One region of the Anabaena azotica SJ-1 genome, then DNA from elsewhere that is predicted to be linked to it. Evidence: predicted binding sites of a transcription regulator. Region 1 holds the regulator's gene; each other region holds the start of a gene.
The links. Region 1 encodes NtcA, which controls nitrogen genes in cyanobacteria. Its sites were predicted from a motif close to TNTGTANNNNNNNNTACANA; they were not measured.

Region 1 (8,381 bases):
TGCCTGTTCTGTTGTTAATCCCAGAACGGATATGCTGCCAATTAAGGGCAAATTAATCGCACCACCAGGGGGGACTTGGTATTCGCCTGTATATTCTGGTACTTCAAAGACATTGACACGAATGCGATCGCCACCGCCTAATAAGTAATCTGTGGATATAGTTGAGGCTGCTGATACTTTTTGTGTCTGGGCTAGGCTGACAGATGGTAAAGCAATATTAACTGTTGTTAATAAAACTACAGCTGTAGTTGAATGACTGAAAATTTTCCACAAATGTATATTAAGCATATTTACCTGAGACTGTGAGACTAGGATCTGTAAAGTATTGTCTAAACATTTTACCGTTGACTATACTTAATTATTCAAGTTCCTCAATACTGTTATTTTCGTAAGTAATCTTGATTTTCCGGATCTAATTTAATGAGGCATTCAGAATTTTGAGTGAAGCTAATTTAAAGCTGAACTAAGTGAAATACATTAATTGTTTATGATTAGAGCAAGTTTTATGACTATAGTCAATAGTTAAGAATCAAAGTTTATATTTATATTGCCAATACTTTTCTGGTTTATGCAATCATCCTCTAATTAATATCTATCAATAGGAAATTTTGAATTAATTCTTAAACTAATTTAAGTAGCTAAAACTACTTTTAGTTATTTAGAGAAAATTCAATTAAGGTATCAATAAAAAGGTTGTTAGTGCCAGGGTGGAGAAAAAAATTAGCGGTGACTATGACCCCAAAGTGCTTTCTCTTGCGGGTGTAAAAAAAGTCAATTTTTTGTTTTCTCCCCACATCCTACAAACTAGTACCGCAAGGCGAAAGTCAAAAGCCAATAGTCTTGTTTGACTAACTATCAACAACAGGGCTGAATACTTACAATGGCAAGTTTTGTTTTTGGATCTGTTGGATAAAGAACTCTTCTAAAGATTGATGAGTTAAGTTTATGGTGATGATTTTACCTCCCATTAACCGAAGACTAGCAAGAAAATCATAGTAATCATCTTGTAATATGCCGTGCCAATCACCATTAGGCTCAAATTCTAGATCGGGTATCCTTTGTTTGAGAAGTTCTGTATCGCCTCCTTGACCCTTAACATGATATGTGTTTTGGGTATCTAAGAGTTCATTAAGAGATCCAGAGCAAATTAATTCTCCTCGATGTAGGATGGCTATGCGATCGCAAATTTGTTCTACTTCACTCAACACATGACTGTTGAAAAATATGGTCTTTCCCTCAGATTTGAGTGCAAGAATAATTTCTCGCATTTGGTAGCGTCCTAAAGGATCAAGTCCAGACATAGGTTCATCTAGAAATACTAAGTCGGGATCGTTAATTAATGCTTGCGCCATACCAACACGCTGAAGCATACCCTTAGAATAACGCCGCATTTGTTTTTTGCGAGCGTCAGTTTGGGATAAACCGACTAATTCTAGCAATTGGGGAATACGTTGACGTTGAACTTTGTGGGAAATTTGGAATAAACCAGCAGCTAATTCCAAAAATTCCCAACCAGTAAGATAGTCGTATAAATAGGGATTTTCTGGTAAATAGCCAATACGTTGCTTCACAGAGCGATCGCCTAGTGGCTTACCCAATAATAAACCCCTACCAGAAGAAGGACGGATAATTCCTAGTAACAGTTTTAACAGTGTTGTTTTACCAGCACCATTGGGTCCTAGCAAACCAAAGGTTTGTCCTGGGTAAACTTGTAAAGAACAGTTTTTGAGAGATACAACTTTTTGATTCAGCCAAAAACCAGTGCGATAGACTTTTCGCAACTCAGAAGTTAAGACTACTGGTGGTTGATCTACAGGATTCAGTTGAGGTTCAGGGGTTTCTGCAACAGAATTCATGGTGGTTAAATGACCAATTCCTGGCTAGGTGTGATTAATTACAGGTTAATTAAGTAAGACGATAATAACCAGCACTACAGGCTCTGTCAATTATCGCTAATAGAGTATGCTTTTGGATTCTGATAGTGGTAACTTATAACACTCCCTTAGAACTAGGAATAGTCTCAGCACGACGAGGATCAATTTCTACAGCCATTCGCATAGCTCTAGCAAAAGCTTTAAAAGTTGCTTCGATAATATGATGGGAATTAATACCATCTAGTTGGCGAATATGCAAGGTCATTTGGCTATGGTTTACCAAAGCTACAAAAAATTCCCGCACCAGTTGAGTATCATAATTTCCTACCCGTTGAGTAGGAATTTGTAAACCATAGGTGAGGTGAGGTCTTCCAGAAAAGTCTAAAGCCACCTGAATTAAAGCCTCATCAAGAGGTGCAAGAAAATTACCAAAGCGGACAATACCTTTTTTATTACCTAGTGCTTGATGTAAAGCTTGACCCAAGGTAATACCCACATCTTCATTGGTGTGGTGGTCATCAATTTCCCAATCACCTTTGGCTTGAATATCCAAGTCAAACAGCCCATGAGAGGCAATTTGATGCAACATATGATCCAAAAAAGGAATCCCGGTAGCAGCCTTGCAAATGCCTGTACCATCAAGGTTAATGGTGACTTGGATATCAGTTTCCCCAGTAGTGCGGTGAACTGTAGCAATGCGATTGTTAATCATTGGTCATTAATCATTAGTCATTTGACATGGAGCAACTTAGTGGAAGAGGAGACAGAGAAAAGAACAATCTGCTTTCTCCTGAACTCCTCAACTCCTGATAGCGAAGCGTGGCGTTAGCCATACTCCTGAACTCCTGAACTCCTATTCCCTACATCCCCATGATTTCATATCCTGCATCTACATACAGAATTTGCCCAGTCACACCGCTAGACAAATCGCTGCATAAGAAAGCTGCTGTATTCCCTACTTCGATCTGTGTGACGGTGCGACGTAGGGGAGCAACTTTTTCAACATGATGAATCATATCCAGAATACCGCCTACTGCTGAAGATGCCAAAGTGCGGATTGGTCCTGCGGAAATACCATTAACACGAATATTTTGGGGACCAAGTTCTGCGGCTAGGTAACGAACACTTGCTTCTAATCCAGCTTTGGCTACACCCATGATGTTATAGTTAGGAATTGCCCGAACTGCACCCAAATACGTAAGAGTAACGATACTACCACCCTCTGTCATCAAAGGTTTAGCAGCACCACTTAACTGAACTAGTGAATAAGTGCTTACTTCCAAAGCTTTATTGAAACCAGAACGAGAGGTTTGACTAAAATCTCCAGTTAAGTCATCTCTATTAGCAAAAGCTAGACAATGAATGAGGATGTCTAGTTTTCCCCACTGCTGACGTACAGTTTCAAACGTAGCTTGAATTTGCTCGTCATTCTCGACGTTACAGGGCAGGAATAAGCTTGGTTTAAGTGGTTCTACTAATTCTGCTACTTTTTTCTCGAATTTGCCTTTTTCATCTGGCAAGTAGGTAATGCCCAAGTTAGCACCTGCTTGATGGAGTTGTTGGGCAATTCCCCACGCGATGGATCGGTTATTGGCAATACCTGTTACTAGGGCATTTTTTCCGGACAGATTCAGCATAGAAATTGTTAATGTGATCAATCATTAGGAGCATACTAGAATCTGAGCATATTTTGACTTTGTTAGGAATGTGATTTTGAAAAAAACAATTAAGTAGTCTTCATCAACTGGGTAAGCACAATGCATGAATATAGATATTTCTTTTACCCCTTAAGCTTTTCCTCTTACCCCGTACCTTATTTTCTAGTTAGGGTGTTGAGTGCAACAAATTTTCTCCTCATTGATTAAGAAGTTATAAAGATATTAGAAATTTTTACCCAAAAAACCTTTTAAGTTGAGCCTCTGAAACTACTTATCAATAACTGATGGCTAAAAATAACAAGAATTAGGTATCATGATAAACAAATAAAGATAAAGTGGTAGATTTGAGTATAGGAAAAAACAGAAAGGTTGACGGTGCTTTCTTGATTTTTCAGGTGTATTCTTAGGTAATCAGTTTTTATTTTTCCGGCATTGGGTAGGGGAAGGGAGATGATCGTGACACAAGATAAAGCCCTAGCAAATGTTTTTCGTCAGATGGCAACTGGAGCCTTTCCACCGGTTGTGGAGACGTTTGAACGCAACAAAACGATCTTTTTTCCCGGCGATCCCGCCGAACGAGTTTATTTTCTTCTCAAGGGTGCTGTGAAGCTTTCCAGGGTATATGAGGCAGGAGAAGAAATAACGGTGGCACTGCTACGGGAAAATAGCGTTTTTGGTGTGTTGTCATTGCTAACGGGTAACAAGTCAGATAGATTTTACCATGCAGTGGCATTTACTGCTGTAGAATTACTATCTGCACCAATTGAACAAGTTGAACAAGCATTAAAGGAAAATCCAGAGTTATCAATGTTAATGCTACGGGGTCTTTCTTCCCGTATTCTCCAGACAGAGATGATGATTGAAACTCTTGCTCACCGAGATATGGGTTCTAGGTTGGTGAGTTTTTTATTAATTCTCTGTCGAGATTTTGGTGTACCTTGTGCTGATGGGATCACAATTGATTTGAAGTTATCTCATCAGGCGATCGCTGAAGCAATTGGTTCTACTCGTGTTACTGTCACCAGGTTACTTGGCGACCTCCGCGAGAAAAAAATGATTTCCATCCACAAGAAGAAGATTACTGTACATAAGCCTGTTACCTTAAGTAAGCAATTTACTTAAGAGTGAGCAGTTTTATCACACTCGTTTAAATCTCCCATCAATTGCTGCAAGGCGTTGGTGGGGGATTTAAATCCTCCGCTTCATAGTTGATCACTGTTCTCTATTCATGCCCTGTAATCACAACTGGGGGAGGACATTGGCACATCTGGTATTTCCAGAAAAAATATACACAATTGGAGGTAATTTAAAAATTGATTAATTTCTGCTTTTGCCAATCTCCTTTCCCCCACAGACAATCGTTGAAAGTAGTAGGCTGTATTTGGAAGCATTATGCCTCCGGTACACTACGTGAACGGTAGTTAAAAGATGACCACCGGGTACATCCTGATAGCAGCTATTTTGATTTTGGGAGGTGTGATTGCCACAGTGGGCGATCGCATCGGCACAAGAGTTGGCAAAGCACGCCTCTCACTGTTTAAGCTGCGTCCCAAAAATACGGCGGTGCTGGTAACTATTTTTACTGGCGGTTTAATTTCCGCCTCAACCCTAGCAATTTTATTTGCTGCTGATGAAGGATTGCGGAAGGGCGTATTTGAATTAGAGGATATTCAAAAAGACCTGAGAAACAAGCGAGAACAACTTAAAACCGCAGAAACGGAAAAAAGCCAGGTAGAAAAACAGCTGACGGAAGCTAGAAAAGAACAAACTCAGGCACAACAAGATTTACAAAAAATTAATCAGTCTTTACAAGCTGTCAATGCTAAACAACGCATAACACAAGCTCAACTCAACCGCACCATTAGTCAACAAGCTAAAACCCAAGCTCAACTGCAAGGTACTCAAAGCCGACTTGGTGAAGTAGTGATACAGTATCAACAAGCTAGAACTGAACTACAAACCCTTTATAATCAACGTCAGGCATTGCAAACAGCAGTTGAAGAATTAAAGACAGAACGGCAGCGACTATATGCAGAAGCGAAAAAAGCGATTGACGAAGCAAAAACAGCTATTGAAAAACGCGATCAGGAACTTGCTAATCGCCAAGAAGCTATTGAAAAACGTGATCAGAAAATTGCTAAATTAGATCAACTAATTCAAAATCGTAATCTAGAGATTAAAAAACGGGAGCAAGTAATTGCTACTAGGGAATCTCGTCTCAAAGAGTTGGAACAACAGCAAGGTTATTTAGAACAAGAAGTAGCAAGGCTGGAAAAATATTACCAGTCATATCGTGACTTGCGTTTAGGTAAATTGGCTTTAGTTCGTGGACAAGTTTTGGCTGCTGGTGTGGTACAAGTCAATAAACCTACTGCGGCTCGTCAGGTAGTAGTCCAAATTTTGCAGGAAGCTAACCGCAATGCCAACATTGAATTAAGCGAACCTGGTTCTAATCCTGCCAATACAGAACTATTGCGTGTCACTCAAGATAGAGTTGAGCAACTCATCAATCAAATCGACGATGGCAGAGAATATGTAGTGCGAATCTTCTCTGCTGGTAATTACGTTAGGGGAGAAAAGCAGATAGAATTTTTTGCTGATGCTACGCGCAATCAATTGGTATTTTCCACGGGTCAAATCCTGGCTACAACTGCGGCTGATATGAAAAACATGACATCATATCAATTAAGGCAAAGGCTAGACCTGCTGATTTCTGCTTCCCAATTTCGCGCTCGCAATGCAGGAATTATCGAAACCGTACAAATAGAAGGTACGTTTTTGCGCTTTTTTGCCCAATTGCAACAGTCTAATCAAGCATTAGAAATTAAAGCTATAGCTGCGGAGGATACCTACACAGCCGGTCCTTTAAGAGTAAAATTAGTGGCAATTTTCAATGGTCAAGTTATTTTTAGCACTTAAACAGGTGACAGGTGACAGGTGACAGAGAAGAAAATTAACTAATGATTAATGATTAATGACCAATGACCAATGACAAACACACAACCAGCAATTTTAGGGTTTGATCCCGGTCGAGATAAATGTGGTGTAGCCGTGATGGGGGTGGATCGGCAACTGTATGATCATCAAGTAGTCCCTGCGAATGATGCGATCGCTCACATTGAAAAACTACGGCAAAAGTTTCCTATTTCCTTAATTGTCATGGGGGATCAAACTACCGCCAAAAAATGGAAACAGCAGCTAAATCAGGAATTAACAGATTCACTAAATATTATTTTAATAGATGAGCGTTATACAACTTTAGAAGCACGCGATCGCTATTGGCAGATGTTCCCACCAACAGGACTCACAAAACTCTTACCCAAAGGTATGCGACAGCCACCAAGACCAATAGATGACATTGTGGCCATCCTTTTAATTGAACGCTACCTCAACCGCTTAACTTCCAATAGTTCTAATGACTAATGACAAGGGCTTGCTGTTCGCGTAGCGTGCCGCTAGGCATAAAAATCTTTTCGTGGAGACAGGCAACAGGCAACAGGTAACAGGCAAGAGTTTGAGGTTATCTGTAATGAATCTAGGTTTTTCTCTACATTTTGACTCCTGACTCCTGACTCCTGAATTCTTCTATTTACAATTCTGCCCGAATAGTAAAAGCATAATCTCCCCCTGGTTCTAATTGATAATCTTGTTTTTCCAAAAAGCGGCCGAGAGGTTCTTTAATTAATGCACGACCCTGGGAAGGCTTGACAGAAAGCTCTCCCCGTCGAAAATGCCATTGAAAATGCCATTCAAAATCGCCGGCGCTGACATCACCTTCAAGAAAGCCATGCTGCCAAGATTGGCGGGTGATTCTGACGTGGGCGGTAGTTTCTGGTAGACGTTTAGCACTCACTATGCTGGATGTCAAGTATAGGATAAAAGCCAACCGTGTAGGTTACTTAATCTTTATGTACCAAAAATCCCGGAAATTGACAAATTGGCAAAAAACGAGAAACTCTCATTTCTTGGGGTCGTAAGCTAGGACGTTTGTATATTCAAAAATAATTAAAAAAATCATACAGCGATGCCCGCTGAAATAAGGCATCGCGGATTTTAGAATTGGGATTTATCTCTAATCCAAAATCTAAAATCCTTAATCGTTATTAACGATTCACGGCCGCAGCTTCCCGCGCAGCAGCTGCTTGATCTGGGTGTATACCCAAGCGTGTCAGGTTAATTCTACCTTTATTGTCAATTTCGCGCACTTTGACAATCACTTCATCACCGACTGCTACTTCATCTTCAACTTTACCAACACGATAGTCAGCGAGTTGAGAAATGTGAATCATGCCTTCTTTTCCGGGCAAGAATTCTACAAATGCACCAATTGGTATAATCCGTGTCACACGACCAACATAAACATCACCTTCATGCAGCTTGCGAGTCATGCCTTGGACAATGTTTCTAGCTCTTTTCGCTCTGCTTTCATCAACTGCGGAAATGGTGACTGTGCCATCATCTTCAATGTCAATTTTTGCACCAGTTTCTTCAGTGATACCCTTGATGGTCTTACCTCCGGGTCCAATGACTAAACCAATCATGTCGGGATCAATCTTGATCGTCAACAGACGTGGGGCAAAAGGTGAAGTTTCAATGCGTGGGGTGTCGATAGTCTGGAGCATCTTGTCCAGAATGTGTAACCGGGCAGCTTTGGCTTGGTGGACGGCTTGGGCAATAACTTCTAAGGACAAACCAGATATTTTCATATCCATTTGTAAAGCTGTGATACCAGAATCGGTACCAGCTACTTTGAAGTCCATGTCACCCAAAAAGTCTTCAATACCTTGAATATCGGTGAGGACGCGCACTTCGTCGCCTTCCTTAATCAAGCCCATTGCTGCACCGCTGA
Region 2 (8,381 bases), 2.5 Mb from region 1:
AGGACATGGTTGTATATATGCCCTGATTTAAGCCATAGTCACCTGTAGAGCCAAAAGCACTGGTAACACCTGGATAAATTGGCGACCCACCACCATTGTCGTGAGGATGGGCTAAACCTAATCCATGTCCTAATTCATGAATCAAGGTAATAAAGCCATAGTCACCTTGCTTGTTTCCATTTATATCCCAACCATCTCCTTCCCGATTGAAATAGCCCATCCCCATTCCCTCTTCCCCTGGAGGGTTAAATATTCCTAGCGATCCAACACCCATGTCAGTGTTGCCCAAATTGTAAAAGCCCAAGGTAGCATTGCGATTATTGTTCCCAATATCGACAAACTTAATATTCGCTACATTTTCCCAAGTCTTTAGGGCTGCTACCATAGCTGCTTTTTCGCCAGCAGACCAGTTATAGGGGTTTTTGGCGTAGCCATCAAAAGAATCGTCAAAAACGGCGCTACCAACTCCCCAGAAAGAGTAGTCAATTGTTTTGGTTGGGCCTGTCACCCAATAATTTCCTCCCCAGAGGATGCCGTTAATGTAGACGTTAGAACCGGGAAATCCCTTATTACCAGAAGGTAGGATAGTCATATATGCACTGTTTGATTTAAACGAAGATGTTGCGAAAGCCCTAAGTGAATTCCACTTATTATAGTCTTCATTTAATTATTTTTCATACCCGGAATAATAACTAATAGATTAATAATAAATGTAAATTTAATACAATGTAGTCCACGCAGTTAAGTCTTTAACTAATCTTTCAATTTAAGTATAAAATTCAGTGGAAATACCAAAAAAAAAACAAATTTACTCTCTATTTTCACTATATCTACCTATTGTGAAACTGAGGTGCTTATCAAGCAGCAATAATTACTTCTAACTCATCCTGCCAATTGATCTGCAATTGTATCTCTGCATTACCGCTATTGATAGCAATTTCTACCCAACCGTGACTACCAACTAAAGCTAAAGCTTCCCCAATTTGCACATCACTGTAAGCTGCATATCCTGGTATGCTCAAATCTTTCATCTGCACACACCAGCTTTTATCTTTTACATAACTTGCAGGAATATTGCTGACTAAATTACCAAAGTGATCTATATATTGAATACAACCAACTACACCGTTTGTAGTTTCTCTGCATTCAGCAATATCCAATTTTACCAAAGTTTCAGGATTGATTTCCCTTCCTAGTTCTTGCAGATTAACACCACTGGCTAGATGTGCTGCTACTGGTGCAAAAATATCTCTACCATGAAAAGTGCTGCTAGGTTGGGATGTGCTCCAAAAGTTAAGATTTGTAAGTTCTACGGCTGCAAGAATCTGATTTTTGCTGGTTATGCCGCTAAAAATGCCGTTATCGGGTCCAACAAGATAGCCTTGTTCTAATTTTAGAGCGATCGCTCTCCTTTGACTACCTACCCCCGGATCTACTACGGCTAAATGTACCGTACCCTTGGGAAAATAATTATAGGCATTCATTAAGCAAAACCTAGCTGCGGCAATATTTTGCGGTGGAATCTGGTGCGTTAGGTCTATTAAGGTCAAATTAGGGTTAATTTGGGCAATTACTCCCTTCATCACCCCTACATAAACATCATGATCACCAAAATCACTCAATAAAGTCAGGATTTTTGATTGAATCATTTATTCATAAACCCAGGCTTGACTATTAATATAGATTATCTTATAATTTTCTGTAACAACAGCTACAAAATATATGTTATGTTATAGTTGCATGACATAAAAATAAACATAAAGGAGTTATGGCAATGAGTAGCAATAGACTACAATCAGTCCAAAAAGCAGACGAAGCACACAGACAGAATATTCAAAAAAGCGTAGAACACCGTTTAGAAGTAGCTAAAGCTAAAGGTGACGACAAGCTAGTTCGTCAGTTAGAAGCGGAACAGGCTTATTATAGCTAATATCAATTTTTTTTATTACTCATGGTTTTGTTGTGTGTATACCTGCGAAAGCAGGTTTTTTTGTAGAATCATAGAATCAAATCTCATCAAAAAAAATTAGGGCGAGAATCTTTCCCACCCCACAAAAGTTTGGATTTTAATTGCTATTTAGTCAGCATTGAGGATTTTGGGAACTTTGAAAAATTCACCTTCCTGTTCAGGTGCGCTGCGGAGGATAGCTTCTCTATCAGGATAGGGTAGTAATTTATCCTCTCTTGTCACATTACTAACATCAATTGCTCTAGTTGTAGGAAGTACATTAGTAACATCAAGTTCACTCAGTTGCTCGATATACTCCAAAATACTACCGAGTTGGGTAGTAAATTTCTCTTCTTCATCTGGTGTCAATTCTAACCGAGCAAGATTAGCGACTTTGTGGACTTGTTCACGATCTATCATTGTCAGGGAATAGGGAATATGTGAGAGGTGAGAGGTGACAGGTGACAGGTGACAGTTAAGAGATAATAGGGAATAGAGGATAATTATCTACCAATTACCAATTACCAATTACCAATCACCCATTACCAAATTAAAAGAATACGTCGATTTGCGATCGCCCGGTGGTTTTTAACCAGTTTTGAGCTTCAATGTAATTATTGGGAGCCATACGAATTGCTCTCACCCAATAATCTGCGGCTTGGTCAAAAAGTGCTTCTCCCGCGTCGTTATCTCCTTCTTCCTTGGCTTTTTCACCTTTGAAGTGATAAATTACAGCGATATTATTCAATGCTTGGGGTAGACGGGGATTTAACTCAACAGCTTGGTGATAAAATTCTAAAGCCTTATCATGATCACCATTACTAGCGTAAATCAGCCCCATGTTGTAGAGAATATAACTCCTGTCGTTAGTATCTTCCTCTAGAGTCAGGGCTTCTTCATAATAATCCAACGCTTCAGCATATTCACCTTCTGCCTGGGCTGACATCCCATCTCGATAATATACAAATGCTTCCTTAGCTTTTCTATTGGTTGGCAGGAGTTTGAGGATCAAGTCTGCCATAACGGTAAAGGACTTGTCAACAAAGTTATCGTTTTTCTGTGTTCTTGGCATATTTGCCCCTCTAATGACTCAAATCAAGCAGACTTTTTAGGAAGTAAATTCTTGGCAACTCTTTAGTTAATCTAACTGATTTCTGGTTGCTTCTCATCTTTCAACAGTTTTAAGCTTAAATCGAGACTCTGGCCTGTAGAGCTTCTCGTGCTTGTTCTCGGTCATCAAAGTGGATTTTTTCAGTACCCAGAATTTGATAATCTTCGTGGCCTTTACCTGCTAATAATACACCATCACCGGGTTTAGCTTCCAGGATAGCAGTCCGAATTGCCGTAGCGCGATCGCAAATTACCATTGGTTGTACTGTATCAGGAATACCTGCCAAAACATCCTCTAAAATCTTTTCTGGGTCTTCAGTGCGGGGATTATCCGATGTCACCACAGCTATATCAGCAAGTTCAGCGGCTATTTTACCCATTTTCGGACGTTTAGTGCGATCGCGATCGCCCCCACAACCAAACACACAAATCATTCTGCCTGGTATAAATGGACGAGCCGCTTTCAGTAAATTCTCTAAGCTATCAGGAGTGTGAGCATAATCCACAATCACGCTGATATCTTGGTTAGGAGCAATTTGCACCCGTTCCATCCTGCCCGGCACACCAGGAAAATCAGGTATCGCATTTGCTACAACTTGCAAATCTAAACCCAGATGTAAAACAGCACTAACAGCCGCCAAAAGATTTTCTAAATTATATTGTCCCACCAAAGGAGAACCAAAAGCCACATCACCCTGGGGAGTATGTAAAATGCCGCTGACACCATTTGGCTGATAATTTAAATCACTCATCCAAAAATCAGCATTATGATCATTAACGCTGTAAGTCCAAACCCGTTCACGACTCAACCCAGAAATTAAACGCTTACCATATTCATCATCAGCATTAATAATTGCCCTGCCTTGGAGATAATCAGGGCTAAATAACAACGCCTTCGCCCCAAAATAGTCTTCCATATCCTGGTGATAGTCAAGGTGGTCTTGGGTAAGATTAGTAAATACAGCCACCTCAAACGGACAACCAAAAACCCGATCCTGCGCTAAAGCATGGGAACTAACTTCCATCACCCCAAACTCACACCCAGCATCAACAGCTTGTGCTAAACGCTGCTGCAAATCCACCGCAAAAGGAGTGGTAAAAGCCGCAGTTTGGGAAAAACCAGGCCAACGAGTGTAAAGAGTTCCTAACAAAGCTGTAGGTAAATTAGCTGTAGTGAGAAAATATTCAATCAGGTGGGTAGTTGTAGTTTTACCATTCGTGCCGGTCACACCCACCATCTTCAGCTTTTGTCCAGGATAACCATAAAAAGCCGCAGAAATTTGAGCGCAAGCTTTATTCATGTTACTGGCACTAATCACCACAGATTCCGGTGTAGGCGGATTTTTTGCAGCTGCTTCCAAAGAAACAATAGCAGCGATCGCACCAGAAGCTAAAGCACTTGGCCAAAATTCTCCACCATCAACCCTTGTTCCCGGCATTCCAATAAACAAATCTCCAGCACCGCAAGCATGGGAGTTAGTTTTTATCCCCTCAACTTCCACATCCGCAGTCTTTGGAGATTCTACACCGTCTACAGCCGCTAATAATTCCCGTAATTTCATATACCGCACCTCGCCGCAAGCTTACCTTGCGCTTATTTTGCATTATTTTTTTCTGTATTGGGAATATATTTTAAAAGCATTTGTTCCAATTGCTTGACACTAGCACGAGGAGAAGGACGGGGTATAGGTTGTAAAGTCTCTGTTTCGTCCTCTGTTAGAAACAGTACCGGGATTTCATATTGATACGCTGCAAACCAATCATCACGGCTGGTAATATCCCGTATTTCTAAGTCGAAATTGAGGTTTTGGATTTGTTCTAGCTTTTCTTGTAAGCCTTCACAGAGATGGCAACCAGGTTTACTGTAGAGGATAATTTTTATTTTTGTACTCATATAAATTCGTTTCTGTGAAGAAAAATTATTTTTTGACAAGTCACATTATAGTCATATTGACGATTTTATACTAAATGTATAAAATATTCAACGAGTATATATATACAGGGGCATATACAGTATATGAATTCGCTAAATATAGACACTAATCAGGATAGTCCAACTAATCTTTTTGGGTTGAGTAGTTCTCCAAATCCTTTAAGTAATAATCCCCCAAGCGTTTTAACAGATTTGCAGGGATTGACTTCCCAACAACTTTTGCAATTAGCCGGTCAGAAACTAATAGAGGCATACGAAAATAATCTGGAAGCAACGTCTTCAATAGCTTATGCTGCTGGGAGTATTTTCAATCATAATTTCGTTATTAATGCTCAAATCGCCTTTGGAAAAGACTTTGATATTAACAAAGCACAAACTTGGGGTACTGAGGTATTAGGTGAAAATTATGGTGTTTTACCTCATGTACGATTTCTGTTTGATAGTAAAATGAATGGTGCTAATGCTGCTTATGGAGAAAGTACCAATACAATCTACATCAATAGGTCTTTTCTCAAGAAAAATATAGATAATTCAACTGCAATAGGTACGGCTCTGGTTGAAGAGATTGGACACTTTTTAGATGCTTATGCCAGTCCTGTAGATTCTCCTGGTGATGAAGGTGAGATATTAGCAGGACTGGTATCAGGCAAAATTTACAGCCCCACAGAACTGAGGCTATTGAAAGCGGAGGATGATTCTGATGTTTTCAAAATTGGTAGACAATATGTAGATGTTGAACTTTCTATAAACGCTGCACCCACATCATTACAATTCAACCTTAATAAAACCAATTTAAAAACAACCGAGACACTGAGCATTAATGGTGGTTGGGTATATGACACTAATGGTGCAACTGACCTTTCTTTTGTTGATTTCTGGATCGAGAAAAGTGATGGCACTTTCGTAGATGTAGCTGATGCCACCAGTTTCACACCTTGGAGTTCAAATAACCTATGGGGTGGTTTCAACTACAGCCTATCCTTGGGTGCGTTAAACCTCACTTCTGGTAATTATTCCCTCTGGGCAAAAGCTTACGATAAAGCTGGTGCTTCAACTGATTGGCTAGAAAAAGCTTTTAGTATCAACACTGCACCCACATCATTACAATTCAACCTTAATAGCAGTAGCGTCACAACAACAGGTACACTAAGCATTAATGGTGGTTGGGTATATGACACTAATGGTGCAACTGATCTTTCTCGTGTTGATTTCTGGCTCAAGAAAAGTGATGGCACTTTCGTAGATGTAGCTAATGTCACCAGTTTCACACCTTGGAGTTCAAATAACCTATGGGGTAGTTTCAACTACAGCCTATCCTTGGGTGCGTTAAATCTCACTGCTGGTAATTATTCCCTCTGGGCAAAAGCTTACGATAAAGCTGGTGCTTCTACTGATTGGCTAGAAAAAGCTTTTAGTATCACACAAAATAACATTAGCTTTAGTTCTTTTAACGTTTTTGACGCTGCGGGTGATAGCACTAATAACATAGTGTTCCAAGGTGGAGCAATTCGGTTGAATTATGGTTTGTCCAATGGGACATCTTTATCAAATGTTCGTCTAGAAGCTGTGAAGAGTGGCAGCATTTTTAATCTGGGAACTTGGAGCGGGGCTAGTTTATCTAATGCCTTAATTAACCTGAATAATTTCTCCAGCTTAACTGGAGGTGATTATCTATTCCGTGCAGTTGCTCGTTCTACCAGTGGTCAAGACTTTTTCTCTAGTTCTCAATCAATCAAAATTTTGTCTTGGAGTCAAGCTGGTAATACCACTTATGGAACTTTTGCAGCCAACACACTTAATTACTCTGGGGCTTTAGGTACAGGAACTGTTGTAGTAGGACGTGGTGGCACAGATACCTTGAATCTCTCTAGCATTGCCCGCGCTAACGTCACAAACATCAACGGTGTGAGTCTTGGGTCTTTTAATTCTTTATCTTCAACTAATCAAGCCATTTTTAGAGGTACAGCTTTTGACTATCTCACTTTAGCTGATGGTCGAGAAATTTACTTCCAAGGAATTGAAAATCTCCGCTTTAGTGACAACTCAACCTTAGAATTGCAAGTTCGTACTAATGATACTTATTACAAAGATCAGTGGAATTTGCGTGTATCGGATGTTGATAGCGCATGGCGTTTTACTAGAGGTTCTACTGGTGTGTTACTAGTTTCTCTAGATACAGGAATTTTAACAGCACCAGGTGCAACAGGTGGTATAACTGACATTTCTACTGGTCGTTTAATAACTGATGCCACAGATGATGATAACTTTAACGACTATGGTCATGGACATTCTGCTACAAGTGTCATGGCTTCTATCGCCAATAATAGTTCTGGTATTGCTGGTATCAACTGGAATAGCAGTGTCTACATGACAGATGTCTATAATGGTGTAAATCTACAGCAAGGAATTAAGGATGCAATTAGTTACGCACGAGCTAGAAATCTGCGCGTCGTCTTCCAAGGGGGAGTACAGGGAGAAGGTTGGTTGACTAGTGGTGGTACACAAGCACAACTAGAGCAACTCATCAAAGATAATTCTGATATAGCTATATTTGCTGTTGCCGCAGGTAATGGCGGTCCTGGGGGTAATATCAACGATCCAAATTACCTAACAAGTGTTAGTGGTGTAGCCAAACTACAAACTACCCACAGTAACGTTATGTCCGTAGGAGCATTACAGCGTACCAGTTCAGCAACTGTAAATGGTTTGAGTAATGCAGCTGGTGTCAATATAGCTAGCTACTCCAACCGCGGCTCAAATTTAACACTCATGGCTGCTACTGATTCTCCAGCAATGAATAAGTTTGGTAATATGAGTTATTTTGGGGGAACATCTTGTGCAAATCCCAATATGGCTGGTATCACCTCACTGGTTTGGAGTGTCAACTCTAATTTGAATGGTGGACAATTACGCCAGATTTTGATAGATACAGCGACGGATTTAGGAACTGCTGGTAAAGACAACACATTTGGTAATGGTGTGGTGAATGCAGATGCTGCTGTACGTCGAGCATTGGCACTAAGTAGGAACAATCAACTTGCCAGCCTTTATTCTGGGCGATCGCAGTTTGCATAAAATTATAGACTTAGGATCAAAGGGTTCATATTTTGAACCCTTGTTTCTCATCTTCAGGAACAAGAGCCTCACTTATTCATCTCTACTATTGAAGGAGAATTGCAAATCTCAAAGATTTTCAAGAGTGAAAAATTATGTTTTTGCATTGGCAAAAGAAGTATCTAACTTTTTTATTAGCAAGTTTCATACCTCTACTTCCTACCAAATCTGAAGGTCAAATTATGAAACCTTGTACTCCTAGTATTGAACCAGCAATTACTGTTACTGTTTTTAATGCACGAACAAAAGCACCAATAGAAGCAAATATTGTTGTTC
Region 3 (8,381 bases), 3.1 Mb from region 1:
TTAGGTGGAATGTTAACATCTGCTGGCGTATCTGCTCCTGATGGCAATGAATTAAAATCTTTTCAAACAGGCTTATGGGGTGCATTTATCCAAGAATTACGCCACCGACAACCGGGAGGACTAGATAATAGTTGGGTCAGCTTTTTTAGTTATGATCCGCGTATAGGTGCAGAAATTTTTGCAGACTGGGTAAAGGAATTACCTAATTTACAATGGATATCAGGAAAAGTTCCGTTAGAAGTCTTGCATCAGGGCGACTGTATTACAGGTGTACGCTTTGCAGATTTCACCGTCAATGCCAAAATTATTCTTGATGGTACAGAATTAGGCGATTTATTAGCTTTAGGAGAAGTACCTTACCGTTGGGGTTGGGAACTAAAGTCAGAGTGGGGAGAACCTAGCGCACCAGAAAGTTTTAACTCGCTTACCGAACAATACCCGATTCAAGCACCGACTTGGGTAGTGGTAATGGAAGATTTTGGGGAAAGTATCGCCCCAGAAATACCAATAGCGCCTAATTATGACCCATCCTTGTTTACGGGCGCTTGGGATGATTATGGGGCAGAAAAATTTTTAAACTATGGACGTTTGCCAGGAAATCGGTTTATGATCAACTGGCCTATTTGTGGCAACGACTACGGTCAAGATGTCGGGCGTTTGATAAAGTCAAATATAGCAAGACGTGAGTTTACCCAAGAATGTTTCTGGCATAGTCAAAACTTTGCCCATTTTATCCAAACTCACCTTGGTAGACGCTACGGTTTAGCACAAGGAGTTTTTCCTAGTCTCTCTCCAGCTTTTGCACTTCATCCCTATTTTCGGGAAAGTCGCCGCTTAGAGGGACTCATTACTGTCTGTGAGCAGGATATCCTGCCGTTAGCAGGTGGTAGAGTTGCAGCTAAGTTTGAAGATGCGATCGCAGTTGGTAACTACGCCAATGACCATCATTATCCTGGTGTCAAGTTCTCACTGCAACCCAAATCTATTCGCTGGGGAGGACGTTGGACTGGAACACCCTTTACCATTCCCTATCGTTGTCTAATTCCTAAGTCTACAGATGGTTTGCTGGTCTGTGAGAAAAATATTTCTGTGTCCCATATTGCTAATGGGGCTACCAGACTGCAACCTGTAGTGATGGGTATTGGTCAAGCAGCGGGTATGGCTGCTGCTCTCTGTTGTGAGTTAAACTGTCAGCCCAGGGATTTACCCGTGAGGATGCTGCAAACAGCTTTATTAACAGATGAGCAATGTCCAACAGCAATTGTTCCCTTGTTCAATTTACCAATCAATCATCCAGAGTGGTTAGACTGGCAAATTCATTATTTAGATAACTCAGAAACCTATCCCACCAGTGGAAATTGTCCTTGTTTATCGGTTGAACCGTGTGATTACTCGAATCTTGATTGTTTCATAGGCATTTTTAATCGTCTAGACCAACAAGACTACAGGTTTACTATCACAAACTCAACTGAATTATCACCGAGAACTTGGCAAGTTGTGACTTTGGGATCATGTATTGATGAGCAACTGCAACTCCTAACCCAAAATCAAAAGCTTACTGTCTGGGGTCGTGTAAATTTATCTGGTAATTGGCTACTTGTCGAACATATCGACGAAGTATCAAATTGATTTTCTTGCAGTTAAATACAATACTTTTTTATAAATTGTCCGGATCATTAGATAAAAGCTAAGTATCAGTGAAGTAGAGAGTTCTAAAATAGACATCTACTATGCGTGCTGCCATTTCACTTTTAGTATCGAGTCTGGTATTCGGCTCCTTAGCTTTTAACTACGACGCAATGTTCACTAGCCTTTCTCATTTGCTGATTGCTAATTCTGGTTCAGGAAAGCTGCTTGCAGACAATTCCAAACCCGGTCCTAACCAACCAGAACAGCCAGCACCTCATCGCGGTAGTGGACGTAAGGAGTCCATAGAATTTCTCCTAAACATCAATTCTGCCGTTTAACACCCCTTGGGTCAAACTGCTTTTAGGAGAATTTCTTGCCAGAACAAGAATCAATTTACCGGAATAATCGGGTGTCCCACATCCTGGACACAATCGGTCGGACAGAAACAAAGACAGTTAAAGCACTACACAACTCAACAACCTTTCCAAATGTTATTTTCTTTGACAGAGATATAGACAGTTAAGCACTACACAACTCAACAACCGTCCTGTAGTTTCATCTTCTCTGACAGAGATCAAGACAGTTAATGCACTACACAACTAACTGGAGTTTAGTATTTCTTCAAAACATCCGGTAATTGCAAAAACCTAGCCTTGTATTAGTGATCCAGTTACTCATCACTGAGATATAAGTGCTAACCTATCTGAAAAGTTGATGCGATACCAAGTTGGATAGTTACAGCATTTTCCAGTATTTAGACCACACTCCTGTTGATGTATTTTTTTCTTTGTGCCTACTCTTCTCTATGTCTACGGTACGCTATGCAGTCAGCGAGCTATAGACGCACGCAGGGCTTGACGATCCGCTACGCTAACGAAATCGTGAAGTGCCATTATGTCTAGGCGCGAAAAAATATATGGTTAATCTACCTGAAAATCGCTGTAGCTAGGCGTGATTAAACCAAAATATATCAAATCTTGTGAAGGAAACGGAGAATGGTTACAGGGCAAGGGTTTTCCCCTTTCCCCCGTTATTTTTAATCCTTTGGAATTCCCATTTTCCTTTTTTGACTGACAAGAAATTTGATGTTGGTGTACTGCTGGTAGCTATATCAGTCAGCGGACGGCCGTTTACAACTCTTGTCAGATCAGGATGATATTGGCAACGGCTATCATCTATAATTAAGCTGGTTTATGAGCAATAAAATACTTGCTCAAAAAGTATATTTGCGTTTTAATATGCTCAAACCCGGCTTTCTCCAAACGCTCTACCAAATCATCAGCAGTGTAATTCTTGTAGTAAGGTTCATGGAAGGTTTTTGGGAAATTGTTGATTATTAATTCCATTTCCGGTGAATCACTCAATTGAATCGAGTCACAAATAATAAAAGTTCCTCCTGGTTTTGTTACTCGGAAGCATTGCTCAATAACCGTTTGACGCACAGACGCTGGTAACTCATGAAAGAGAAAAACAGACGTTACTGCATGAAAATAGTCATCTAGATAAGGCAACTCTTCGGCGTTGGCTTGTAGAAGTTGTGGCAATTCCACTGGATTTTGAGATAATAGCTCATTGGCTTTCCGCAAATAAGCTGGTGATAAATCAGTCCCGAATAAAGAAGCTTGAGGTAAAACGGCTCGAATCATTTTTAGAGTCCGACCAGTTCCACAAGCTATATCTAAAATTCGGATTTGTTTTTGTGGAAGAGATGGGAATTTTGCTAATCCCCGTTTCAGGGGAGCGAGAATACGTCGCCGCATGGCATCAGCTGAACCACCAAACAAAATTTCTACCTGTAAGTCATACAAATTGGCTGACAGGTCGCTTAAATAACCGTTAGTTTGGTGATGAAAATTCTGCACATAGTAGCTGGGATAGCCTTCTTGATCTATTTCTGGTGAAAACTCTTGCAGGCGATTTCTAGTGCTTCGCTCCCAGATTAGGGGCAAATCTAGCCATATTAATGGATAGTAGCGGAAAAAGTCTTCCCAAGGATGATCAAATAATAAACTGTGGGGATATATTCCTATTTCTGCATCCTGCCAGTCTGTTTCTAGCAGCTGGTTTAATCTGTTTTGCAGTTTGAGTATTAACTCTTGCGGGATGCCTTGGCTCACTGGTAATAGTGTGGGATGCACTAGCTTCCTTAACTGTGAGGTTAGGGTGTTGTGAGCAAGACTGAAATAATTCTTTCCCTGTTGAATGCTCTGATAGGTTAGCTTTGTTAAAATGTCAGACATGAAAAATAAATTAAATTTTATTACACTTAATTATTTTATTTGAATAAAAATAAAGAATAAAGAATTTTTACAAGAAAAATTCCTATTTTTAGCTATGGGATATCAAAGCCTTGATATTCAGTGGTAATTTTCTGGCTTTTCATCATAATTCTGGAGACTGCGATCGCTCAATTGTAACTTTTTATGACGAAATTACAATTTCGTAGCTTATGATACAGAATTTTAGTTATTATAAATATGTGAAAGAAAATAAATTCTATTACTAAAAAATAGAGAGGACTAAAGCTATGACTATTCAAGAAAAATCTCGTGCATTAATGGTTCGTCAACATCAGCAAGTTAAAAACCGTCAACAATCTATGCTGATGCGTGCTGCACAGGAACTCGGTCTTCCCGAAGAAATATCTCACTATTGGAATCCCATTCAAGGGAAGATAGATCCTACCACTCAGACCCTTTATAGTCGCAGTAATGCAGCAATGAGCTAGAGAAAGGCAGGGAAGCAGGGGAGCAGAGGGGCAGAGAAGAATAAGATAATTGTTTTTTGCCCAATGCCAAATGCCCTGCATTTTACTGTTAGAAAAAAACCACCCTTGAGGGTGGCTTAAAATTTACTATTTTTACTGAATTGCGATTAGCAATCGTAATATAAGAAGAATTCGTAGGGATGAGGACGCAACTGCATCTGCTTCACTTCGTTAGCTAGTTTGTAGTCAATCCAGTTTTGAATGAAATCTTCTGAGAATACGCCAGTTTCGGTTAAGAAAGCGTGGTCATTTTCTAGTGCTTCCAAAGCTAGTTCTAAAGAACCTGGTGTAGAAGGAATCTTAGCTAGTTCTTCTGGAGAAAGTTCATAGATATTCTTATCTAAGGGTTCACCAGGATGAATCTTGTTCTTGATACCGTCAATACCAGCGCAAAGCATGGCTGCGAAGGCTAAGTAAGGGTTAGAAGTGGCATCAGGACAACGGAACTCCAATCGCTTGGCTTTGGGGTTGTCTCCAGACAGAGGAATCCGCACAGAAGCAGAACGGTTTCCTTGGGAGTAAGCCAAGTTTACTGGTGCTTCATAACCTGGGACGAGGCGCTTGTAAGAGTTTGTAGTGGGGTTTGTGATTCCCAATAATGCGGGAGCGTGTTTGAGGATACCACCGATGTAGTAGAGTCCCATTTCGCTCATGCCAGCATATTTGTCACCTGCAAATAGGGGTTGACCACCCTTCCAAATTGATTGGTGACAGTGCATACCAGAACCGTTATCACCAAAAATGGGTTTGGGCATGAAAGTAACGGTTTTGCCGTATTTTCTAGCCACGTTCTTGATAACGTATTTGTAGGTCATCAACCAGTCAGCAGCTTCGATTAACTTACCGAATTTGAAACCGAGTTCGCACTGACCACCAGTTGCAACTTCATGGTGTTGTTTTTCAATGGGTACGCCACAAGCTGCCATTGTTAACAACATTTCTGTCCGAATATCTTGGAAGGTATCGGTTGGAGGAACTGGGAAGTAACCTTCTTTGAAGCGTGTTTTGTAACCCAGGTTAGGACCATCCACTTCGCCGTTTTTACCCTTTCTACCGGTGTTCCAACGGCCTTCTACAGAGTCTACATGATAGTAGCCTTCGTTGGCGGTTTGGTCGTAGCGGACATCATCAAAGATGAAGAATTCAGCTTCTGGACCGAAAAAGGCTGTGTCACCGAGTCCTGTGGAAGCTAGATAATCTATTGCTTTTTGGGCAATTACACGGGGGCAACGGTTGTACCATTCGCCTGTTCTTGGTTCTTTAATGCTACAAATAATACTTAGAGTTGGCTCTTTCATGAATGGGTCGATCCAAGCTGTGTTGGGATCTAAGACCATTGTCATGTCAGATTCTTCGATGCCTTTCCAACCCCGAATACTGGAACCGTCGAAGGGTACACCACTGGAGAAGGAACTTTCATCAATTTGGTCATGGTACACAGTCAAGTGCTGCCATGTACCTGGTGTATCTATGAATTTCAGATCGATCATCTGAATTTTTTGGTCCCGAATCATCTTCAAGACTTCTTGTGGGGTTGTCATTGTTACTCCTTGTGTACCCAATTTCCTAAGTTAAGACCAGACTTTGCCAAAATATCCTCACCCTGTGACGCTAACCCAAGTTGTGACACACCACCTGGAATATCGTAATTAGTTGACTTGAGACAAGTTTGTGGTTTTTGTTACAGATTGTCTGGATTACAGGTTATATTAACCTTTCTTTTTTAATCTGCACAAAACAAGAAACTTCATCTTAACGGGGTCAACTTTGGCATAGAATCCTTTAAGTAGTGGTATGGATAGTTTTGTGCCGTATCTATTTTATGCAGTTTATGCAGATGGCACAAAATTTGATTGAGTCAGGTAGGGTGGGGCGCACCCAAACTCAAGCTTGAGGAGGTGTCTGTGAGGACACGCTATGCTCTTTAAGTCCGGGAGTGATTCACGGCTAGAGCAGCCCAAGAATCTCACCTCTAAAAGTTGTGAGAACGTCAATGGTGCATAACTGCAACCAAATTAATATCAAATCATAGATAGCAACGATTGGGAGAAAAGGAATGCGCGATGCAGTTACAACTTTAATTAAGAATTATGACGTAACCGGAAGATATTTTGACCGGAATGCGATCGATAGCCTCAAGTCTTACTTTGAAACTGGTACGGCAAGAGTACAAGCGGCGGCGGCGATTAATTCTAATGCGGCGGCTATTGTTAAGCAAGCTGGTGCGAAGTTATTTGAAGAACTACCAGAATTGATTCGTCCTGGTGGCAATGCTTATACAACTCGTCGGTTTGCTGCTTGTTTGCGTGATATGGACTATTACTTGCGCTATGCTACTTATGCGCTGGTGGCTGGTAATATGAATGTGTTGGATGAGCGTGTGTTGCAAGGGTTACGGGAAACTTATAATTCTTTGGGTGTCCCTATTGGTTCAACTGTTCAAGGTATCCAGATTATGAAGGGCATTGTTAGGGAGCAAGTTGCAGCGGCTGGTGTTGCTAATACTGCTTTTGTTGAGGAGCCTTTTGACCATATCACTCGTGAGTTGAGTGAACAGGATGTTTAAAAGCGAAAGGCAGAAGGCAGGGGGCAGAAGGCAGAAGGCTTGAATGCCTTGTTTGTCATTTTGTTTTCACTGTCTGTTGATGTCTGCTATTTTGCGCTAATTAATTTTAGATATCAAAAGATTATTGCGATCGCACTTTGGCTGTTTGGACAAGGTGCGTTTTTTTAATGTCAGAATCAGGATGTCCAGGATTTAAGGATTTACAGGATTTTGATTTTCAAGATGAGTGCGATCGCACTTTGGCTGTTTGGACAAGGTGCGTTTTTTTAATGTCAGAATCAGGATGTCCTGGATTTGAGGATTTACAGGATTTTGATTTTCAAGATGAGTGCGATTGCACTTTGGTTGTTTGGACAAGGTGCGTTTTTTTAATGTCAGAATCAGGATGTCCTGGATTTGAGGATTTACAGGATTTTGATTTTCAAGATGAGTGCGATCGCACTTTGGCTGTTTTTAGCAAGGTGCGTTTTTTTAATGTCAGAATCAGGATGTCCAGGATTTAAGGATTTACAGGATTTTGATTTTCCAGATGATGGCGATCGCACTTTGGCTGTTTGGACAAGGTGCGTATACTTTTTTTTATGTAAATAACCGTTTGTTGACTAACAAATGTACTTAGTAGTATAAAAGTGAAGGCACACAAATACTTTTATAGGCAGTTTTATATGGTATATCCTCTTATTACATCACTTATTGGGGTATTAGTTAAACCATTAGGAGAGAAAGCAGTAAACAAATTAAGTCGCAATCAGAACATTTTAAAACTTTTAAAAACATCTAATTTAAAACCAGATACCCCACCTAATAATTTTGAGGGTGTTTATGCCTACACTTTAATTGAGTATGATGTAGATAAACCAGAAGCTATTTTAAAGTTATTTGGCCAACAAGAAATTATAGAAGAATTTAAGCAAGCATGGAGTCAAGATAGAGAATTTAATCTCCAAAAGTTAGATGATTATATTGAAAGTTATGCTATTGGTGATGAAATTAAAAAGCAGATTATCAATTATCATGAGGAATTAAAGGAAGAATTTAGGAAATTTAACCAGTTATTTCTTGAAATGGCCAAACGTCCTAGATCAGTAACAGAAATTTTACAAGATAAGAAAATAGATAAATTACAAAGTAGTGTAGAAGAAATTAAACAACTTTTAACACCTGGGGAAATTGCCAGAGAAACTGAATTAGCTAGACAATTAAAACAATGGTTTCAAACACTGGGTTATAAATTTGAAATTTACGAAGTCTTAGAAAAAGAATATTTTGAATGGATTATCAATATTCCTCAACGACGAGGATATGACCGGATTTTGATTCACGGAGTCGAAGCAGAAGCGGGAATTAATGATATTAATGTAATAAAACAAGCTGTAGAAACTCACAAAACTGATGAAGGTTGGATAGTTGCACCGCGTC
Region 4 (8,381 bases), 2.6 Mb from region 1:
ATTCCTGTTTCCTGCAAAGCAGCAATTTGTGCGGAATTAAAGCGGAATTTAGCCAAATATTCCAAAGCTTGTGCCAAACCCATAGCTATTAAGTAGCCAAAACCATCAGGTAAGCGCCTCACAAATAATTCAAAGCTTGCCCGTTTTTGTTCTATCCCTTCACCTGTGTAACAAGCTGCCATTGTTAGTTGATAAAGGTCAGTCAGTAAGCTGTAATCTTCTTGACTGAGATTCAGGTCTGGGTTTTGGTAGCCATAGTCCACATCTATAAAAGTGGTCATATAACTGTATCCTAGCAAAATTGCTTATCTTATTATGGTAAATCCTACCATAATTAATGTCAAGTCTTAGCATAATAATGCTGGAAAGTCTTGTAAATACAGGTTGATTAAGCGATAAACGCCTATTATTTTATAATTTTTAATAGTAAAACCAATAATTAAGCGGTGGGAATGCCCTTTACCACGATGACATTTACAATTAGAATGAAATGGAAAAGTTTGCAGATACAATAAAATAAAGTATTACGAATATATCTGAATAATCATTGCAGATAATATCAATATATTGCGAATATGAGCAAGCGATAGATATCAGCATTAAATTATAGATATCACAGATAAAAAGCATAAAAAAAGGGAGTCTAAATATTATGGCTATCACTAAAATGCTTGCTAGTATGACTCAATTTGTTTCTGAAGGCTTCATGCGAATTTTTAGCCCCACAGATGATGCCTATCCTGTAATTGGTTTCCAACCTTTTACTGGTGTTCCTTATAAAAAAGGTAAAGCTGCATCTTGGTAGATATTTACTTAAAAAAACTTCACATTTGTAGAAGTAATAACAATGAAGGCGTGAGATTAAATTCCACGCCTTTTTGTTAACAGGAGTTAGGTGACAGGTGACAGGGAATAGGGAACAGGGAATAGGGAACAGGGAACAGGGAATAGGGAACAGGGAACAGGGAATAGGGAATAGGGAATAGAAAAGAAATGATTATTTATTCTCCCCTGCACCTCTGCACCCCTGCACCCCTGCCCCTCTGCACCCCTGCCCCCCTGCTCCCTTACCTGCTTCCGGCTTCAAAAATTGCTTTGTTTTCTAGCCAATCTTTACCGACTTGGATGCTGATATCTGAACCGATATTACCTGTGCTTTCTACTCGCACTTCGCCAAATCCTAAAGTATTACGAATTGATTCGGCGCTTTCACTGTCTCCTTGTTGGGCGACGATGTGGGTAATTTCTAGAGGTTCACCCCATGGTTTAGAGATAAAGATGTTGCGATATCCGGCTTTTTCCAAGGCTGTAATGAGGGGGCGGATTTGAGAGCGATCGCCACCTGTACTATCTTGAATTGCTACTCGCAATGCACCAAGGTCTATTGTTTCGGTGTCTAATAATTCTGATTCTAAACCAAAATTCTGAACCATTAATTTTTTGATTGCTCGTTTCTGGGGTATCCAATAACTGGCATCATACTCACTTTTTTCACTAAAGCGTCCAGGCAACATTAACATCTGCATATTAGAACGATTAGTTCGGGAGCCAAAACCAACCAATGCAACTAATTCTTCAACTGTTAAATTAGTGTCAATATTATCTTTAACTACATTCAAAATTTGGGGCAATTGCGTTAATGTTGAGGGATTGAGAGTTTGTTCAATCAAAGAACGCAAAACCATTTGTTGACGCTGAATTCGTCCAATATCACCTAGTTCATCATGGCGGAAGCGTAGTAATTGTAAGGCTTGTTCACCTTTAAGATGCTGTTTACCTGCCTTTAAATTAATATATAAATGCTGTGAATCATCCTGATATTTCATATCTTTGGGAACGTACACTGTTACTCCGCCCAAAGCATCTATCAGCTTGGCAACCCCCAAAACATTAATGCGGACATAACGGTCAATTCCCACTCCACCCAAGAGATTACTGACGGTTTTAGCAGTTAAAGCTGGCCCACCATCGACATTGGCAGCGTTAATTTTTTTTGTTCCAAACCCTTCAATTTCTGTGCGAGTATCTCTAGGAATAGAAAGCATGGCGATTTTTTTTGTCTCTGGATCAAATTTGATCAAGAGCATTACGTCAGCAAGACCGTCAAAAGAATTGATTTGGGGTAGATACCTGAGTTCCTTGGTATCACTGGGTGGGTTTTGAACATCTGGTGGTAGTACACTCATGCCCATAACTAAGATATTAACTGGGCGGGTTAATTGGGAAAATTGGAATCCATCACCAGAAATGCGATCGCCATCAAAAACTGCTGCATCCTTGGCACTCAACTGCGCTTGCTGTAAAGGCGTACTGTCCCAAGAAACTGCCAACAAAGCCCCCGCCATACCTGAAACCATTGCAATCCCACCCATACCCACCACAAACCACAACCAACGCCCTGATTTTGATTTACGAGAAGTTTTACTTCTGGTTTTGGCTTTTGCTGATTTATTATTTTCTGCTGATGTTCTTTGACTAGTCACAAATTCCCTCACACTGACTGATACAATACCGTAAATTTGCCGAATCAATATATGTAGACAAACCAGACTATAATAGATAGATCTTAATTAATAGTGCTGATTTTTTATGATCTTGGGAACTACAAGACCTTTACCCGGATTTCTATTTATCTGTTGACAATCCGGAGAGGTTTCTGGAAGTACGGCAATAATAAACCAGATTTGATCATATTGCTTGATGGATTAACTCTAAAGTTGTGTATCAACAATAAATATCTTAACGGGCTAATTACTTAAAAGACGTAGATTTAATATTTACGCAGTATACGTTCGGCAAAATTGCTAAATCCTGGTAAACGGTAAGACTTTCCTTGGATAACACGGAAAATTAGCCAAATACTCACCAAAAAGTAACCAGATGTGAAAAAACTGTTAAGAATCAACAAACGGATTGCCAAAAAATCCGAAGTAGCCGCCCCAGAAGATAACAAAAAGTATCCCAACATCCATGTAAAACCCAAGGTAATGGACAGACGGCTTACGGCTAGTTGTTCCCGACTACCCTGACGGCGATAGAGAGTCCAGAGGGAGGGGAAAAAGCCAAACACGGGAATTAAGTATAAAAGCAAAAGTTTGTTAGAGGTGGCTGTGTCTTGAGGATGTGGGTAATTTTCCATTGGTGGTAGATTGTGCATTGTGGTGGGTCTACTTATAAACTAGAGAAATGAAAAAGACTCATATAGTTAGAGATAATAGTCTGTAAAGAAGAATTTAACTTAGTTCTATTTAGTTCTATCCCCAATCCTCTGAAAATGCAGACACGCAAGCTACTCGACTGGTGGCAAACATTTACACCAATAGTGCGAATCGGGGCGATCGCGCTATTCGCTCCTCTATTAGTTCTCAATGGTTGGGCAATTTCGGCAATTTTCAATTATTTTCACTCTTTGATTGCTATTTTAGTCGGAGCATCAGTTCTAGCTTTTCTCCTCAACTACCCAGTTAGTTGGATGGAAAGGCGCGGTGCTAGGCGAGAACAAGTTGCTATCTTAGTATTTTTATTGGCTTTGTCCATTTTATTGGCGCTGGGTGTCACCCTCTTTCCTCTAGCCCTTACCCAAGCCCAACAACTTGTAGCCCGCTTACCAGAGTTAATTGACTCCGGGCGATCGCAATTAATGATTTTAAACGAAAAAGCCGAAAGCATGGGCTTACCAATTAATCTCGATGCGATCGTCGTGCAAATTAATGATCGCGTCAAAGGACAATTACAAGCCATAGCTGGACAAGTTTTAAATCTAGCAGTTGTCACCGTCACCAGCTTGCTAGACTTTCTGTTGACAATGGTATTAACCTTTTATCTATTGCAACATGGTGGTGAACTCTGGGAAAGTTTAGTAGAATGGCTGCCTAGCAGATTCCGTGAACCTTTTTCCAGAACAGTACGCCTTAGTTTCCAAAACTTCTTCATCAGCCAATTAATACTATCTATCTGTATGGCCTCTGCCCTTATACCCAGCTTTTTGTGGTTAAAAGTGCCTTATGGGTTATTATTTGGCTTAACCATCGGAATTATGGCTCTTATCCCCTTTGGCGGTTCTGTGGGTATTGCTGCTACAACTTTATTAGTATCCCTCCAAGATGTTTGGATGGGAGCTAGAGTCTTAGCCGCAGCCGTCATAGTCCAGCAAATTTTAGAAAACCTAATTGCACCCCGAATTTTAGGAAGTTTTACCGGTTTAAATCCCGTTTGGGTGCTAATTTCCGTCTTAACAGGAGCGAGAATAGGCGGACTTTTGGGTGTAATTGTAGCGGTTCCCTGCGCTGTTGTGATTAAAACAATAATTAGCGCCATCCGTCCTCCAGTAATTCGTTATGATACCGAAGAATCCTCATCAGGAGAGATAGTTGCACCCATGACACCAGAAGAATCTGCAAAAGCTGAAGTGAAAAATTCCCTTAGTGTTTCTGATAACGTAGCTTGAAAATTTTGGATTTTTGATGCAACTATCTACAATTTAAAATTACAAATCCAAAGTTGAAGAGACAAGCGAATTTTAGATGTTGTTTTTTGGAAGTCCCTTAGATTCAGGACTAAGTAGAGGAGATTTAGTGAGCAAATTGCTACTATTATCAATTTGCGAACATCCAAACACACTTAACATCACAACACTAGCAGCGGCTAAAACGTAGCGTCTACCCAAACTCACTGCGTACCGTCTTTGTAAGAAATTTTCTTGCACAGCACTAAATTTGTATACGTTCATCTACTACCTCATTAGTTGTTTTAGCTATCCATCAAATTAGACGCTGATTATGTGTCAGATGTTCACTATGGCATTTACCAGTACAAGAACAGTTGACCGTTACAGTTTTGGTAACAGATATTGAAATACATTCAATTTTGGTTTTGTGCGATCGCGCATTTCTACTAATACCCACATCCCTGACTTATTTGAGAAGTCGGGGATCTATCCCATTTTAAGTTTAATGGAAATATAACATCCTTTTAATTTACAGGAACAGTCCACCAAGCTAAACTATAAGCTTGAGTTGGTTCATTAACTTGTTGTTTAAACTGCACCCGAATTTTATAATTTCCATCAGATGGAACAGGACAAAAAATATGCTCTATATTATCTATTTCACTCACAGAAGAACAAGTAGCGACTTCAGTTGTGGGAGCGTCTGCTTTGACTAAATAAAGGTCGAGGTTATTTAATCCCTTATCTATAAAACTTTCATTGACATCATATTCTTGGTTTTTATTTCTATCTTCTAATTCTACCAACCTATCCCAAGTTAAGGTAATAGCTACAAAACTATTGTGTTTTAAAGGTTTTGCTAAACTATATTCCACAGATGATGCAGCATTAATAGTATTATAATCCCAACCAATTGCTGGAATAGAAGTTGTAGGTTGCCATTGACCAGGCAGAAATTGTTGATAAGCACGAAAAGCATTTAAATGACCTGTCCCCATTTGATCATCAAGGGGAACTTTTTCATCTTTGTAAGCATCAGAAGCAAACCAATCTCGATTTTGTTTATCAACTAAAGTCCTAGTCATACCCAACCATAAACCATCACCTCTATCTTGAATTTTATCGGTTGAATTTAATAATACAGCTTTCATAACTTGATGATTTCGAGCATCAAGAGTCCAATTTGGTTGTTTAATTCTTAACTGTCGGTCAGCAAATTCTTGTAATAAAGCCACCGTCGCTGTAACATGAGGCGCGGCAAAACTCGAACCTGTAGATTTATTCAACTTGCCATCAGGATTAAGTAAAGGAATATTACTACCGGGAGCGACTAAACTAATTGATCTGCGTCCATCAATATTAAATTCCTTACCAACTAAGCGATCGCCCACACCTTGATTATTACCTGCTAGATTAGAAACGTTAACTTTATTGAAAATCCCTGCTCTTGGGGATGAAAAAGCCACGTTAATTCCGTTAAAATTATCTGTAGGAATGGGAATCCCGCCTTTGCCTTGGTTACCTGCGATCGCATACACCACATCATGAACCCGACTCGACCAGTCAATACACAAAGTTAGTAAAGCTTGACCATCCAAAACAGCCTCTGGTCTGGGGTCACGGTTCAAAGGTTCACCAAAACTAAAGTTAATGGCGCGAACATCACCGCTATTTTGTAAAGCTATATGTTGTGTTGATAAACACTCTTCCGGTTGACCCATATTTTTCGTAGATCCGACAGCAGAAGAATATAGCCTTGCATCTGGTGCAACTCCCGGCCAAGCCTTATCTTGACTTACCATCACCGCAGCAACATTATAAGCATGGGGATCAACACCACTATTTGACTTAGCTGGTGCAGTGCGTAAAAACACAGCCACAGGGGAAATCGCACGATTTTTAGACACCGCTTTATCCAAGCCAAACATACCAGGACGACCAATTTCTACCTGACCAATGGCAATTTTGCGGCCAGTTAAATTGTAAGGAGGTTGATGTAATTTCAGTACATCAATACCACCACTTCCTAGCGAACTGCCAAACTGCACAGATGCCAAAACTGGCACAGTCAAACAGGAAACACCCAAACCGCAAATTATCCAAAATTTGTTCATAGTCAATTTTCCCGCAAGAGGCAAAAGAAGGAGTTTTATTGAAAATTTTGAATTTTACAATTTGAAATTAGAATAGATTTCTCCATATTTTGTTACAATGCTTACAGACGAGGACGCTTAAGAACCCACTAGCCATGACCCAAAACCCATCTAAAAAACCTATAGTTATCTCTCCATCTATCCTATCAGCAGACTTTAGCCGTCTGGGTGACGATATTCGCGCTGTAGACAAAGCGGGAGCAGATTGGATTCACGTTGATGTAATGGACGGACGTTTTGTACCTAATATTACAATAGGTCCTCTGGTTGTGGAGGCGATTCGTCCGATTACAACCAAACCTCTGGATGTCCACTTGATGATCGTGGAACCAGAAAAGTATGTAGAAGGTTTTGCTAAGGCTGGTGCTGATATCATTTCTGTACACGCTGAACATAATGCTTCACCTCACCTTCACCGCACTTTGGGACAAATCAGAGAACTCGGTAAAAAAGCTGGAGTTGTGCTAAACCCCGGTACACCTTTAGAATTAATTGAATACGTACTGGAACTGTGTGATTTAGTGCTGATTATGAGCGTTAACCCCGGTTTCGGTGGACAAAGCTTTATTCCTAGCGTAGTTCCTAAAATTCGCCAACTGCGTCAAATGTGTGATGAACGCGGTTTAGATCCTTGGATTGAAGTTGATGGTGGACTGAAAGCCAATAATACTTGGCAAGTTTTGGAAGCAGGAGCTAATGCAATTGTAGCGGGTTCTGCTGTGTTCAATGCTCCTGATTATGCTGAAGCGATTAAGAATATCCGTAACAGCAAGCGTCCTACACCTGAATTAGCGGCTGTTTAAATCAATACTGCTAACTAAATAATACTTAAATCCTCGATTTCTTTGGGAAGTCGGGGGTTTATTTTTGCTGCTACTGATGCTATAGTAGACCCGTGATGTTAATCGCGTCAGCAGTCAACAGAATATTTTTTAAGCAACAGGAGTCTAAAATAGTGTCACTGTAATAGTATCACTGCTAAACATTACCCCTATGGCTATCAGACCTAGAGTAACAATTACACTGGATGAAGAAATATATAAAGAGCTTACAAACATAGCTGAAGAACAGGAGCGTACACCAGCTAACTTAGCAGCGTACATTGTTACGAAAGCTATTAAGGAGAAAAATAAAGAAAATCTACAAAATAAAGAGGCATTATGAGTAATTCACAGCCATTAGAAGATTTTCCCGCAAGGCTGGATGATATTGACAGCAGATTAGATCAGCTTGGAGATGAAATTGATTTAGTCCGCACTATTCAGGAGGGTGTCAGACGTGAAACCCGTTCTAACAGTCAAGCATTAGCACGATTAGAAAGAACAGTAACCAACCTTGCGGATATTGCGCGTTTACATCAGCAAGCACTAAGGCAGTCTGAAAGACAGTTTCAGGAGTTCCAAAGAAATAATCAAGAGTTTCAACGTACTACTAATGCGGCTTTGGAACGAATTGACAGAATTTTAGATTACTTAATCAAGCAATCAGGTGGTCAGGGTGAGGGTTAGATGATGGTGTAGGCGATCACCAATTACACAACCAAAACGATCAACTACCTTAACCAAATTCTAGAATGTCATTAACCCAAGGTGGCGATCGCTAAAACTTTTCTCTGATAAGGTTTTCTGGGAATTAGACATTTTTTATTATTTATTCTCAATAATATTTCTACAACGCCTATGTTTTCGTTACTTATTGCGACTAAATGTATGTAAACAATGCCCGTATTTATTACGGGATAAGGGTTTTACTTAATTTACTTGTTATCTCTTGACATCTCA

Region 2: the regulator NtcA is predicted to act here: its motif matches at 1,699-1,718, upstream of ACLLO5_RS00420 (S-adenosyl-l-methionine hydroxide adenosyltransferase family protein).
Region 3: the regulator NtcA is predicted to act here: its motif matches at 6,065-6,084, upstream of glnA (type I glutamate--ammonia ligase).
Region 4: the regulator NtcA is predicted to act here: its motif matches at 6,650-6,669, upstream of rpe (ribulose-phosphate 3-epimerase).

What each region holds. Positions count from the first base shown of each region.
Region 1 covers NZ_CP178454.1:3,719,890-3,728,270, reverse strand. The annotation lists gene ACLLO5_RS16320 (polysaccharide biosynthesis/export family protein) at 1-288, opposite strand, end outside; gene ACLLO5_RS16315 (ABC transporter ATP-binding protein) at 876-1,856, opposite strand; gene hisB (imidazoleglycerol-phosphate dehydratase HisB) at 1,990-2,586, opposite strand; gene fabI (enoyl-ACP reductase FabI) at 2,735-3,511, opposite strand; gene ntcA (global nitrogen regulator NtcA) at 3,983-4,654, shown strand; gene ACLLO5_RS16295 (DUF3084 domain-containing protein) at 4,961-6,451, shown strand; gene ACLLO5_RS16290 (pre-16S rRNA-processing nuclease YqgF) at 6,521-6,955, shown strand; gene ACLLO5_RS16285 (DUF3146 family protein) at 7,122-7,385, opposite strand; gene ACLLO5_RS16280 (polyribonucleotide nucleotidyltransferase) at 7,636-8,381, opposite strand, start outside.
Region 2 covers NZ_CP178454.1:83,190-91,570, reverse strand. The annotation lists gene ACLLO5_RS00425 (bluetail domain-containing putative surface protein) at 1-592, opposite strand, end outside; gene ACLLO5_RS00420 (S-adenosyl-l-methionine hydroxide adenosyltransferase family protein) at 858-1,649, opposite strand; gene ACLLO5_RS00415 (hypothetical protein) at 1,775-1,930, shown strand; gene gatC (Asp-tRNA(Asn)/Glu-tRNA(Gln) amidotransferase subunit GatC) at 2,078-2,368, opposite strand; gene ACLLO5_RS00405 (photosystem I assembly protein Ycf3) at 2,499-3,020, opposite strand; gene ACLLO5_RS00400 (UDP-N-acetylmuramoyl-L-alanyl-D-glutamate--2,6-diaminopimelate ligase) at 3,136-4,620, opposite strand; gene ACLLO5_RS00395 (glutaredoxin family protein) at 4,653-4,940, opposite strand; gene ACLLO5_RS00390 (S8 family serine peptidase) at 5,076-8,066, shown strand; gene ACLLO5_RS00385 (carboxypeptidase-like regulatory domain-containing protein) at 8,288-8,381, shown strand, end outside.
Region 3 covers NZ_CP178454.1:656,631-665,011, forward strand. The annotation lists gene ACLLO5_RS02840 (FAD-dependent oxidoreductase) at 1-1,629, shown strand, start outside; gene patX (heterocyst-inhibiting protein PatX) at 1,731-1,967, shown strand; gene ACLLO5_RS02850 (class I SAM-dependent methyltransferase) at 2,811-3,869, opposite strand; gene ACLLO5_RS02855 (hypothetical protein) at 4,157-4,357, shown strand; gene glnA (type I glutamate--ammonia ligase) at 4,504-5,937, opposite strand; gene apcB (allophycocyanin subunit beta) at 6,453-6,962, shown strand; gene ACLLO5_RS02870 (hypothetical protein) at 7,130-7,465, shown strand; partial or broken gene ACLLO5_RS02875 (WD40 repeat domain-containing protein) at 7,697-8,381, shown strand, end outside.
Region 4 covers NZ_CP178454.1:1,084,660-1,093,040, forward strand. The annotation lists gene ACLLO5_RS04685 (nicotinate phosphoribosyltransferase) at 1-281, opposite strand, end outside; gene ACLLO5_RS04690 (nicotinate phosphoribosyltransferase) at 653-805, shown strand; gene ACLLO5_RS04695 (LCP family protein) at 1,068-2,483, opposite strand; gene ACLLO5_RS04700 (hypothetical protein) at 2,771-3,157, opposite strand; gene ACLLO5_RS04705 (AI-2E family transporter) at 3,275-4,447, shown strand; gene ACLLO5_RS04710 (proteinase inhibitor I4 serpin) at 4,520-4,729, opposite strand; gene ACLLO5_RS04715 (S8 family serine peptidase) at 4,972-6,561, opposite strand; gene rpe (ribulose-phosphate 3-epimerase) at 6,696-7,403, shown strand; gene ACLLO5_RS04725 (ribbon-helix-helix domain-containing protein) at 7,594-7,764, shown strand; gene ACLLO5_RS04730 (hypothetical protein) at 7,761-8,108, shown strand.